Regions from separate parts of the Streptomyces lunalinharesii genome, predicted to be linked through region 2. Evidence: riboswitches for the same ligand, from Rfam matches in the RefSeq annotation. Region 2 holds a riboswitch; each other region holds the start of a gene.
The links. Region 2 has a riboswitch for cobalamin ahead of nicT (Nickel transporter NicT). Riboswitches for the same ligand answer to the same signal wherever they lie in the genome.
Positions count from the first base shown of each region.

Region 1: it holds a riboswitch for cobalamin, as region 2 does, so the genes downstream of both, ABD385_RS04315 (cobalamin biosynthesis protein) here and nicT (Nickel transporter NicT) in region 2, are expected to answer to the same signal.
Region 3: it holds a riboswitch for cobalamin, as region 2 does, so the genes downstream of both, ABD385_RS13800 (ribonucleoside-diphosphate reductase subunit alpha) here and nicT (Nickel transporter NicT) in region 2, are expected to answer to the same signal.

Region 1 covers NZ_BAAARK010000002.1:59,299-62,702, forward strand. The annotation lists gene ABD385_RS04305 (inorganic phosphate transporter) at 1-1,095, shown strand, start outside; gene ABD385_RS04310 (hypothetical protein) at 1,126-1,362, shown strand; cobalamin riboswitch at 1,574-1,707, shown strand; gene ABD385_RS04315 (cobalamin biosynthesis protein) at 1,836-2,825, shown strand; gene ABD385_RS04320 (cobyric acid synthase) at 2,822-3,404, shown strand, end outside.
Region 2 covers NZ_BAAARK010000022.1:81,170-84,573, forward strand. The annotation lists gene ABD385_RS28130 (VOC family protein) at 1-99, shown strand, start outside; gene nicT (Nickel transporter NicT) at 212-1,411, opposite strand; cobalamin riboswitch at 1,443-1,656, opposite strand; gene ABD385_RS28140 (alpha/beta fold hydrolase) at 1,726-2,574, opposite strand; gene ABD385_RS28145 (MarR family winged helix-turn-helix transcriptional regulator) at 2,571-3,353, opposite strand.
Region 3 covers NZ_BAAARK010000007.1:115,033-118,436, reverse strand. The annotation lists gene ABD385_RS13800 (ribonucleoside-diphosphate reductase subunit alpha) at 1-1,573, opposite strand, end outside; cobalamin riboswitch at 1,737-1,889, opposite strand; gene ABD385_RS13795 (GNAT family N-acetyltransferase) at 2,014-2,517, opposite strand; gene ABD385_RS13790 (Uma2 family endonuclease) at 2,653-3,240, shown strand; gene mctP (monocarboxylate uptake permease MctP) at 3,326-3,404, opposite strand, start outside.

The sequences.
Region 1 (3,404 bases), on a different contig from region 2:
TTCCTCTCCGTTGAGGTGGCGAAGACCATCTCCGGCGGCATCATCGACGAGAGCGCCGGCATCAGACCTGAAGTGATCTTCGCGGGTCTGGTCGGCGCCGTCGTCTGGAACCTCCTCACCTGGCTGGCCGGCCTGCCGTCCAGTTCCTCCCACGCCCTCTTCGGCGGTCTGATCGGCGCGACGCTGGTGTCCGTGGGCACCGGCGGCGTGCACGGCGAGGCCGTCGTCATGAAGGTCCTGATCCCCGCGGTCGCCGCGCCCTTCGTGGCGGGGCTCGCCTCGATGGCGGCGACCCGGCTCACCTACCGACTGGCCCGCGGCCGCGACGAGGCCGACACCGCCAAGGGCTACCGCGCCGGGCAGATCGCCTCGGCCGCCCTGGTCTCGCTGGCCCACGGCACCAACGACGCGCAGAAGACGATGGGCGTGATCACCCTCGCGCTGATCACCGGCGGGGTCGTCGCCCCGCACTCCGACCCGCCGATGTGGGTGATCGTCTCCGCCGGCCTGGCCATCGCGCTCGGCACGTACCTGGGCGGCTGGCGGATCATCCGCACCATGGGCAAGGGCATCACCGACATCCAGCCGCCGCAGGGCTTCGCCGCCCAGACCGGCGCCGCGGCCACCATCCTGGCCTCCTCCCACCTCGGTTTCGCGCTCTCCACCACCCAGGTCTGCTCCGGGTCCGTGATGGGCTCCGGGCTGGGCCGCAAGGGCGGCGTGGTGCGCTGGTCCACGGCCGGCCGGATGGTCGTGGCCTGGGGCCTGACCCTGCCGGCCGCCGGACTGGTCTCCGCCGGCGCCGCCTACCTCGCCGACCAGGGCCCCTGGGGCGTGGCCACGGTCGCCGTCCTGGCCCTGGCGGTCTGCGGCGGCATCTGGGCGGCCTCCCGGCGCAAGCCGGTGGACCACACCAACGTCAACGAGGGCCCGGCGGTGGAGCCGGCGGGCGTCGTCACCACGGCGCTCCAGACGGTCGCGCCGCCCCCGGCCGGCCCTGTCGCGGCGAACGCCGCAGCGGACGCCGCGACCCACGCCGCGCCCGCGACCACCCCGGCGAAGACCCCCGCCCAGCCCGCGACGGCCTCGTCCTGACGCCGACCACCCTGACCTAAGGACTCCGCAATGCACATCGACTGGGCAGCTCTCGGCCAGGTCTTCGGCGTCAGCCTCGTGGTGACGGTGGGGCTCGTGGGCCTGTTCACCGTCGGGATCGTGGGCACCTCCCGCAAGCCCGCCGCGGACGGCGACGCGACGGCCACGACCGTCCCCGGTACGGGGTCGCGCGTCGGGGCGCTGGCCGCCTACGGGCTCTGCGCGGCCGCGGTGGCCTACGGGATCTACCTGATCGTCGCCGCCTGACGGCGGAGCCGGCGCGGCCGGCAACGGACGGGGCGTCCGGTGGACGCGGCAGCAGCCGCGGCCCCGGGCGCCCCGTCCGCGTGCGGCACCCCACCGGCCCCGCGGGTGGCCTTGGCCACAGGGTGGCGGTCGGCACTGCGTCGCAGGTCAAGGGTGAGTTGACGGACCTGGGCGGGCGTGGTGGACTTCCGGGGCCAATCGGCGACAGCAGAGGAAGTCCGGTGCGAATCCGGCGCGGTCCCGCCACTGTCACCGGGGAGCGCTCCTCCGACGAGGGCCACGGTCCGTACGCACGCCGTACGGGCGGGAAGGCCGGGGCGGCGCCGATCCGGGAGCCAGGAGACTCTGGTCGCCGTCACGTCGAGCCAGGGCGCGGACCCTGAGTGAGGACACCGCCATGCCCGGCTGCCCGTCGAGAGCTCCACTGCCCGCTGTCGCAGGGCCCCTTCGAGGGCGGACGGCGGCCTGATCCGATGCGCGGCGAACACGCGGGGTACGCGTGCGGCGCGGCCCTCGGCTTCCTCGGTGACCTGATCGTCGCGGACCCGCGGCGCGGCCATCCGGTGGCCGCGTTCGGCCGGGCCGCGGGCGCCCTCGAACGCCGGCTGTGGCGCGACCACCGCGGTTACGGAGCGGCCCACACCCTGTTGTGCGCGGGCGGCGCGGCCGTCGGCGCCGCGTTGCTCCAACGCGCCCTCGGGGAGCGTCCGGGCGCCCGGACCGCGCTGACCGCGGCGGCCGCGTGGGCGGTGCTGGGCGGCACCTCGCTCGGCCGGGAGGCGCGGGCCGTGGGCGGCGCGCTGGCCGTCGGCGACCTGGACGTGGCACGGGAGCGGTTGCCGCACCTGTGCGGGCGCGATCCGCAGGCGCTGGACGGGCCGCAGATGGCCCGTGCGGTGGTGGAGTCGGTCGCCGAGAACACCTCCGACGCGGTGGTCGGCGCCCTGGTGTGGGGCGCGGTCGCGGGCGTGCCCGGCCTGGTGGCGTTCCGGGCGGTGAACACCCTGGACGCGATGGTGGGGCACAAGTCCCCGCGCCACCGGCGGTTCGGCTGGGCGGCCGCCCGCCTCGACGACGTCGCCGGCTGGCCCGGCTCCCGACTGACCGCCGCGCTGACCGTGGTGGCGGGCCCCGACCGGCGCGGTGCGCTGCAGGCCTGGCGGGCCGACGGCGGGGCCCACCCGAGCCCCAACGCCGGCCCGGTGGAGGCGTCGTTCGCCGGCGCGTTGGGCGTCCGGCTGGGCGGCACCCTCGCGTACGGCGGGCGGGTGGAGCACCGGCCGGTGCTCAACGGTGGTGGGCGGCCCCCCGCGGTGTCCGACATCGAGCGGGCGGCCCGGCTGTCCCGGCGGGTCGGCCTGCTGGCGCTGGGCGTCACGGTGGCGGGCCGGCTGGCGGTCGGCGCGGTGCGGCGCGGGAGGAAGGGCGTGACGGCGAACGTGAGCGGGAGGGTGACCCGGTGAACGGGCGCAGGAAGACGGCCGACGGGGCCGTGGGCGGCGGGCTGTTGGTGGCCGGGACGACGTCCGACGCCGGCAAGAGCGTGGTGACCGCCGGCATCTGCCGCTGGTTGGCGCGGCAGGGCGTCTCGGTGGCGCCGTTCAAGGCGCAGAACATGTCGCTGAACTCGTTCGTGACCCGCGAGGGCGCGGAGATCGGCCGGGCGCAGGCGATGCAGGCGGCCGCGGCCCGGGTCGAGCCGACCGCGCTGATGAACCCGGTGCTGCTCAAGCCGGGCAGCGACCGCAGCAGTCAGGTGGTGCTGCTGGGGAAGGCGGTGGGCGAGCTGAGTGCCCGTGGCTACCACGCCGGCCGGCAGGAGCAGTTGCTCGGCACCGTGACCGACTGCCTGGCCCAGCTGCGGCGCACCCACGACGCGGTCGTCTGCGAGGGCGCCGGCAGCCCGGCCGAGATCAACCTGCGGCGGACCGACATCGTCAACATGGGCCTCGCCCGGGCGGCGCGCATCCCCGTCGTGGTGGTCGGCGACATCGACCGCGGCGGCGTCTTCGCCTCGTTCTTCGGGACCACCGCGCTGCTGT
Region 2 (3,404 bases):
GACGAGGCGGACCGGCTGCGGCCCCTCGACCTGGCGGCGGCGCTTCAGCGCTGGGGCCCGGACCTGCTGACCGGCGCGGCGGCCGGCTCGGCCACCTGAGGCGCGGCCCGCACGGACACCGACCGCGTGGTGCGACCGTCCCCTACGGGCAGTGGGGACGGCCGCACCACGCGGTCGTGGTGTTCGGTGTTCTTCCGGTGCGGGGCCGGGACTAGGGGGCGTCGGACCCCTGCGTGCCGGGCGCCGGCAGGGCGTCCGCGGTGGCCGGTGCGTCCTGGGAGCGGGCGGTCCAGCGCTTCTCGACGCCGCCCAGTCGCCAGTACACCAGCGCCGCCGCCCACACCACGACGAACAGGCCGACGATGAGGAAGCCCACGTTGTTCAGGTCGAGCGAGGCGATGCCGCCCGTCAGCGGGTCGTCGAGGCCGAGCTTGTCGTGCAGGACGGTCACCAGCTCGATGGTGCCGATGAGGAACGCGACCGCGATCGACAGCCCGGTGATGGTGAGGTTGTAGTAGACCTTGCGCACCGGGTTGGCGAACGCCCACTGGTACGCGAAGTTCATGAAGGTGCCGTCGAGGGTGTCGAACAGGCTCATCCCGGCGGCGAACAGCAGCGGCAGGCAGAGGATCGCGTACCAGGGCAGGCCCGCCGCGGCGCCGCTGCCCGCCATCACCATCAGCGTCACCTCGGTCGCGGTGTCGAAGCCGAGCCCGAAGAGGAAGCCCAGCGGGTACATCTGGCCGGGGCGGCTGATGGACTTGGTGAGCCGGCCCAGGACGCGGTTCATGAACCCGCGGGAATCCAGCTGCGCTTCCAGCTCCTGCTCGTCGTACGTGCCCGTGCGCATCGCCCGGAACACCTTCAGGATGCCGAGCAGGGCGACCAGGTTGAGGGCGGCGATCAGGTAGAGGAAGGTACCGGACACGGTCGTGCCCAGGAGGCCGAGCGTCTGGTGCGCCCGGGAGCCGTCGTTCATCAGCGTGCCGGCGAGTTGGGCGCCGCCCGCCACCAGCGCGGCCATCGCGACCACCACGCTGGAGTGGCCGAGGGCGAACCAGAAGCCCACCGAGACGGGCCGTTTGCCGTCGGCCATCAGCTTGCGGGTGGTGTTGTCGATCGCCGCGATGTGGTCGGCGTCGAAGGCGTGCCGCATGCCCAGGGTGTAGGCGGTGATGCCGAGCCCGGCACCGAACACCTGGCTGCCGACGGTGTAGTGGCCCGGCACGACCAGGAGGAAGAGCACACCGAAGGCGACGACGTGCAGGGCGGCGATCACGGCCATCAGTCCCGCGGTGCGGACCGTGTCGCGACGTTGCCAGCGGAACGACCCGGGGGATCCGGGTATGCCGAGGACGGGGGAGTTGCGGGACGAAGGGAAGTCGTCCGGGGTATCAGTGGACAGGGCCATCCGGCCATCACGCTCCAGCACCTCGTGGATGATTTCGTGAGATGCCGTGGCCGGTCTCCTGGCTTACGGGTGCCCGCGTCCGCCCCGCCTTCCCGGCCGCAGGCTGCGGTCAGTGGCGCCGTGCGCGCACTGGGCGCGCACGCAGAGGGGCGGAAACTCCCCGATCACAGTGGCGAGGGCCGCGCCGGCTTCGGACACGAGGTCCAGCACCGGTCTTCCCGAACACCACGGCCCGGTCACTGTAGCGGGCACCCGTGAGAACCGGCCACGCGCGGTGGCCGGTGCGGGCCGTCACCGGGTGCCGGCGGCTCGGATCACAGGGCCAGGGCGGAGAGGAACGCGTGCAGTTCGTGGTCGAAGAGCGGGGTGTTCTCCAAGTTGACCATGTGACCTGCGGCCGGTACCCGTATCCGGCGGGCGCCGGGGACCGCCAGCGCTATGGCGTGGGCGTTCGCCGAGATGTCGGAGGAGTCGAGGTCGCCGTCGAGGACGGTGGTCGGCACCCGGATCTCGCCCAGGCGGTCGAAGGCGCCGACCTCCAGGGGCATGCCCGCGCCCGCGCCGTCGGCGTGCACCTCGACATTGGCGGACGCGGAGGCGCGCATCCGCTCCCGGAAGCCCGAGTGCACGCCGGACGGGGCGCGGTGCGGCCCGTCCACCCACATCCGCAGGAAGTGCTCCACGAACCGCTCGACGCCGTCCTGTTCGTCGAGCGCGGCGACCTGCTCCCGGATGTGCTCCAGCAGGAAGGGGTCGGTGAAGGCGCGACCGCTGATGCCGGGGGAGGCGAGGAAGAGGGCCGTGACCCGGTCGGGGTGGGCGAGCGCGGTGTCCAGCGCCACCCGGGCGCCGTGCGAGAGGCCGACGAGGACGGCGCGCGGTATGTCGAGCGCGTCCAGCAGGGCCACCAGGTCGTCGTGGTTGGCCCAGTCTCCGGTCACCGTGGAGGACAGGCCGTGGCCGCGGAAGTCGTAGCGGACCACCCGCAGCCCGGAGTTGACCAGCCAGGCGAACTGCTCGTCCCACATGCGCTGGTCGAGCATCCCGTCGTGCAGGAGCACCACCGCGGGCCCGGAGCCGGCCGTCTCGTAGAACAGCTCGCCGTCGTCGACCGGCACGGTGTCGTTGTCGATCTCGGACCAGGCCTGGAAGTCGTGCGTCATTCTGCGGGCCGTTCTGTGCGCGTCGGGCGGTCGGTCGGACGGGTGGGCGCCGCTGGTCCGTGGCCGGTTCGAGGCGGTATGGGGACGTGTGCGGTGACCGGTGCGGCGGTGTCCCGCTCATCGGGATCGCCGCTTTCCTCCGGTGGAACGCGCGAGCCGTCCGCCAAGTGCCGGAATTCCTCACCGATCCGGTCCAGCACCCGCAGCGCCGTGCGGACCTCCCCGGCCGACAGGTCGGCGAGCCCGCGGCGGAGTTCCCCCGCCTCGGCCTCCTGGACCCCGCGCATCATCGCCGTGCCCTCGTCGGTGAGCCGGATCAGCGACGAGCGGCGGTGCGCGGGGTTGGCGGTCGTCACGACCAGGCCCAGCTCCGCCGCGTGGTTCACCCAGCGCTGTACCGGCTGGCGGTCCAGGTCGAGGGAGCGCGCCAACTGCGGCACGGTGCGCGGGCCGTGGGTGCGCAGCGCGTCGAGGAGGGTGCGCTCGCCGGCGGTCAGACCGGTGCCGTCCAGCGTGCGCTCCGCCGCGCGCACGATCGTCCGCTGGAGCGGCCGCAGCCGCCGGATGACGTCGTACAGCAGCTCCTCGGCGATCCCCGCGTCCCCCTGCGCGACCCCGATTTCCTGAGCTGCTTCGGCGGCTTTGGAGACTTCGACTGCTTCGACTTCTTCGGATTCCTCGGCGGCGCCTGCTACGGCCGCCGGGGAATCCGCTGCGTCGTCCGCTGCGTCGTCCCGCCCGAGGTCCCGCCCCGCGTCCCGCCCCATGGTCCCCTCCATGTGCCGTTCCCCCACCCCGTGATGACATCCATGCTGTCATGATGGCATCCG
Region 3 (3,404 bases), on a different contig from region 2:
TCAGGCCCAGACCGACCGGCCGCCAGCGGGAGTTGGAGGCGGCGGCCTGCTCGGTCGGGTAGAAGTTGATGTCCACGACCCGGTCGAGGAAGGTCACGGCGGTGCGGACGGTGGCGTCCAGCCGCTCCCAGTCCATCTCGCCGTCCGTGCCCAGGTGCGCGGCGAGGTTGACCGACCCGAGGTTGCAGACCGCGGTCTCGCCGTCGTCGGTGACCTCCAGGATCTCCGTGCACAGGTTGGAGGAGTGCACGACCCGGCCGGGCTCCGCGGTCTGGTTGGCGGTGCGGTTGGCGGCGTCCTTGAACGTCATCCAGCCGTTGCCGGTCTGCGCCAGGGTGCGCATCATCCGGGAGTACAGCACCCGGGCGGGCACCTGCTTGAGGGCCTTGCCCGCGGCCTCCGCGGCCCGGTAGGCGGCGTCGAACTCCGCGCCCCACAGGTCGACGAACTCGGGCACGTCGGACGGGGAGAACAGCGACCAGTCGGCGTCCGTCTCGACCCGGCGCATGAACTCGTCCGGGATCCAGTGCGCGATGTTGAGGTTGTGGGTCCGGCGGGCCTCCTCGCCGGTGTTGTCCCGCAGCTCCAGGAACTCCTCGATGTCGGCGTGCCAGGTCTCCAGGTAGACGCAGGCCGCGCCCTTGCGGCGGCCGCCCTGGTTGACCGCGGCCACCGACGCGTCCAGGGTGCGCAGGAACGGCACGATGCCGTTGGAGTGCCCGTTGGTGCCGCGGATCAGCGAACCGCGGGCACGGATCCGGGAGTACGACAGACCGATCCCACCGGCGTGCTTGGAGAGCCGGGCCACCTGGTGGTAGCGGTCGTAGATGGAGTCCAGCTCGTCCAGCGGGGAGTCCAGCAGGTAGCAGGAGGACATCTGCGGGTGCCGGGTGCCGGAGTTGAAGAGCGTGGGGGAGGACGGCAGGTAGGACAGCGTGCTGGTCAGCCGGTACAGCTCGGCGACGTCCGCCAGCGCCCGCAGCGAATCGTCCTCGGCGAGGCCGCAGGCCACCCGCAGCAGGAAGTGCTGGGGCGTCTCGATGACCTTGCGGGTGATGGGGTGCCGCAGCAGGTAGCGCGACTGCAGGGTGCGCAGCCCGAAGTACCCGAACCGGTCGTCGGCGCCGGCCTCCAGGGCCCCGTCCACCAGCGCGTCCAGCTGCACCGCGTGGCCGCGCACGAACTCCGCGGTGACGTCGGCGATCAGGCCCTCCTGGTGGCCGACCGCGATCGAGGTCGCGAAGGAGGTGGCGCCCTGGCCGGCGGCCTCCTCGGCGATGGCGAGGGTGAGCAGGCGCGCCGCGAGCCGGGAGTACTGCGGCTCGTCGGCGATCAGTCCGGCCGCGGCCTCGGTCGCCAGCGCGCGCAGTTCCGCTTCGTCGGAGCCGGGGTGCCGGCCGCGCAGCGCGGCGGCGGCCACCTTGCCGGGGTCGGTCGCGGTCAGGTCGGCGGTCAGCTCGGTCAGCGTCCGCAGCAGGGCGACGCCCGGTCCGTCCTCGTGCGCGGGAGGTGCGGCCACCGCGGACTGCACGACCTCGGCGTCTGACGCGGGCTCCGTTGGCGCGATGGTCACCTGATGCTCTCCCTCACTCGGCGGGGGCCGGGAGGGACGGCGGTGCGACGGCAGCCGCGCGGGCAGGGCGACACCCCGCGGTGACCGGGGTGCGCGGGTCGGCCGCGCGGCGTCCATCAGCCCATCCCTCGGGGCCCGGACGTATCGACGCCGCACCGATGGCGGTGCGGACGTGCCGTCGGCAGGTCCTCGGACTCGGGAGCGCACCGCCGAACCCTTGGGAACGGGCCGTGGAACGCGCTCTCACACCGTTGCGGGACAGTCCCGGATTTGCACCGGATTCCCCTGCGGCGACAGCGAGGAAGAGCATACATCTTGTGCTGCTCCCCGCATGCACCCCCACATCTTGTGTCGCTCCGGCATACCATTCCCGCAGGTATGCGAAGGGCGGGGCCGCCCGGACCCCGCCGGAACGCGGTCGTGAAGGCGTTCCACGGCCCTCAGCACAGCTCTCGGGCGAACGCCCACAGCGTCACCCCGGGCACCGGAATCCAGTCCCGCTGCGCCGCCCGCGCGAACCCCAGCCGGCGGTAGAGCCGGTGCGCCGGCAGCAGCTGCGGCTGGCTCGACAGCACCATCGCGCGCAGCCCCGACTCCCGGGCGCGCGCCAGGCACGCCCGCACCAGCGCCGCCCCGACGCCGTGCCCGCGCCCCTCGCCCCGCACCGCCAGCATCCGGAACTCGCCCTCCCCGGGCCCGGCCAACTCCGCGTACGGGCTCCCGTGCGGCGCGAACGTCACCGCCCCCAGCACCGCCCCGTCCGCCCCGCCCGCGGCCACCAGCACCTCGGCGTGCTCCGCCCGGTGCGCCACCGCCCGCAGTACCGCCGCGTACGGATCGTCCGCCCCGCCGGCCAACAGCCCGTCGGCCAGGTACACCTCGGTCACTAAGTCGCCGACCGCCTCGTACTCCGCCGGGCGGACGGGCCTGATGGTGATGTCCATGGAGGCAGTGTGCCGACGACCGGGCGGCCGGTGGGGAGTTTCGCTGATGGTGATCACGAAGTGACTGTCGGTGGTGTCCACTATCGTCGGTTCCACGTTCCCTGCTCCGTCCGTTGAAAGAAGGGAGAAGCCCTCATGACCGCGCTCGCCAGCCCGCTGCACATCATGGAGACCGAGCATTTTGAAGAGGTCGCCCGGATACTCGCCCGCCTGGAAAAAGGCGCTCGGTTGGAGTTCATCGACGGGAAAATCAGGAGCAGGGCTGTGCCGGACGGGGACCACGGTCGGATCATCGAATGGCTGACGCGGCTCTGCATCCAGGCGCGCCCTGAACTGTGGCTCTATCCGGACCAGGGACTGAAAGTGCAGGCGTATCGCGGCGGCAGGGCCCGCCCGGACGGTGTGCTCGCGCCTAGTGGCGCCTTCGTCGGCCAGGGTGAATGGGCCGATCCCGAACCGGTGCTGATGGTCGTTGAGGTCACTTCGTACGACTCTGACTCGGGCACGCGCGACCGGGTGGAGAAGCCTCGCGCGTACGCGGAGACCGGCATCCCTCTCTACCTGTTGATCGACCGCGAAGCCTGCGAGGTGACGCTCTACAGCGAGCCCGACGACGGCCGTTACGAGAACATCCACACCGTGCCGTACGGCAAGCCGCTCCATCTCCCGGACCCCGTCGGCATCACACTCGAAACCGAAGCGCTCAAGGACTGGGTGAAGTGACCTTCCGCGGCCACCGCGCCGCACACGGGTGAGGGCCGCCGCGTTCCCGGTGAACGCGACGGCCCTCCTCCGTGGCTGACGATGCTCAGCGCCCCGCCGGCGCCTCCGCCGTGGCGGGCGGCAGGTCGGCGGTGACGTTCGCGTCGCCGACGTCGGCGGTGTAG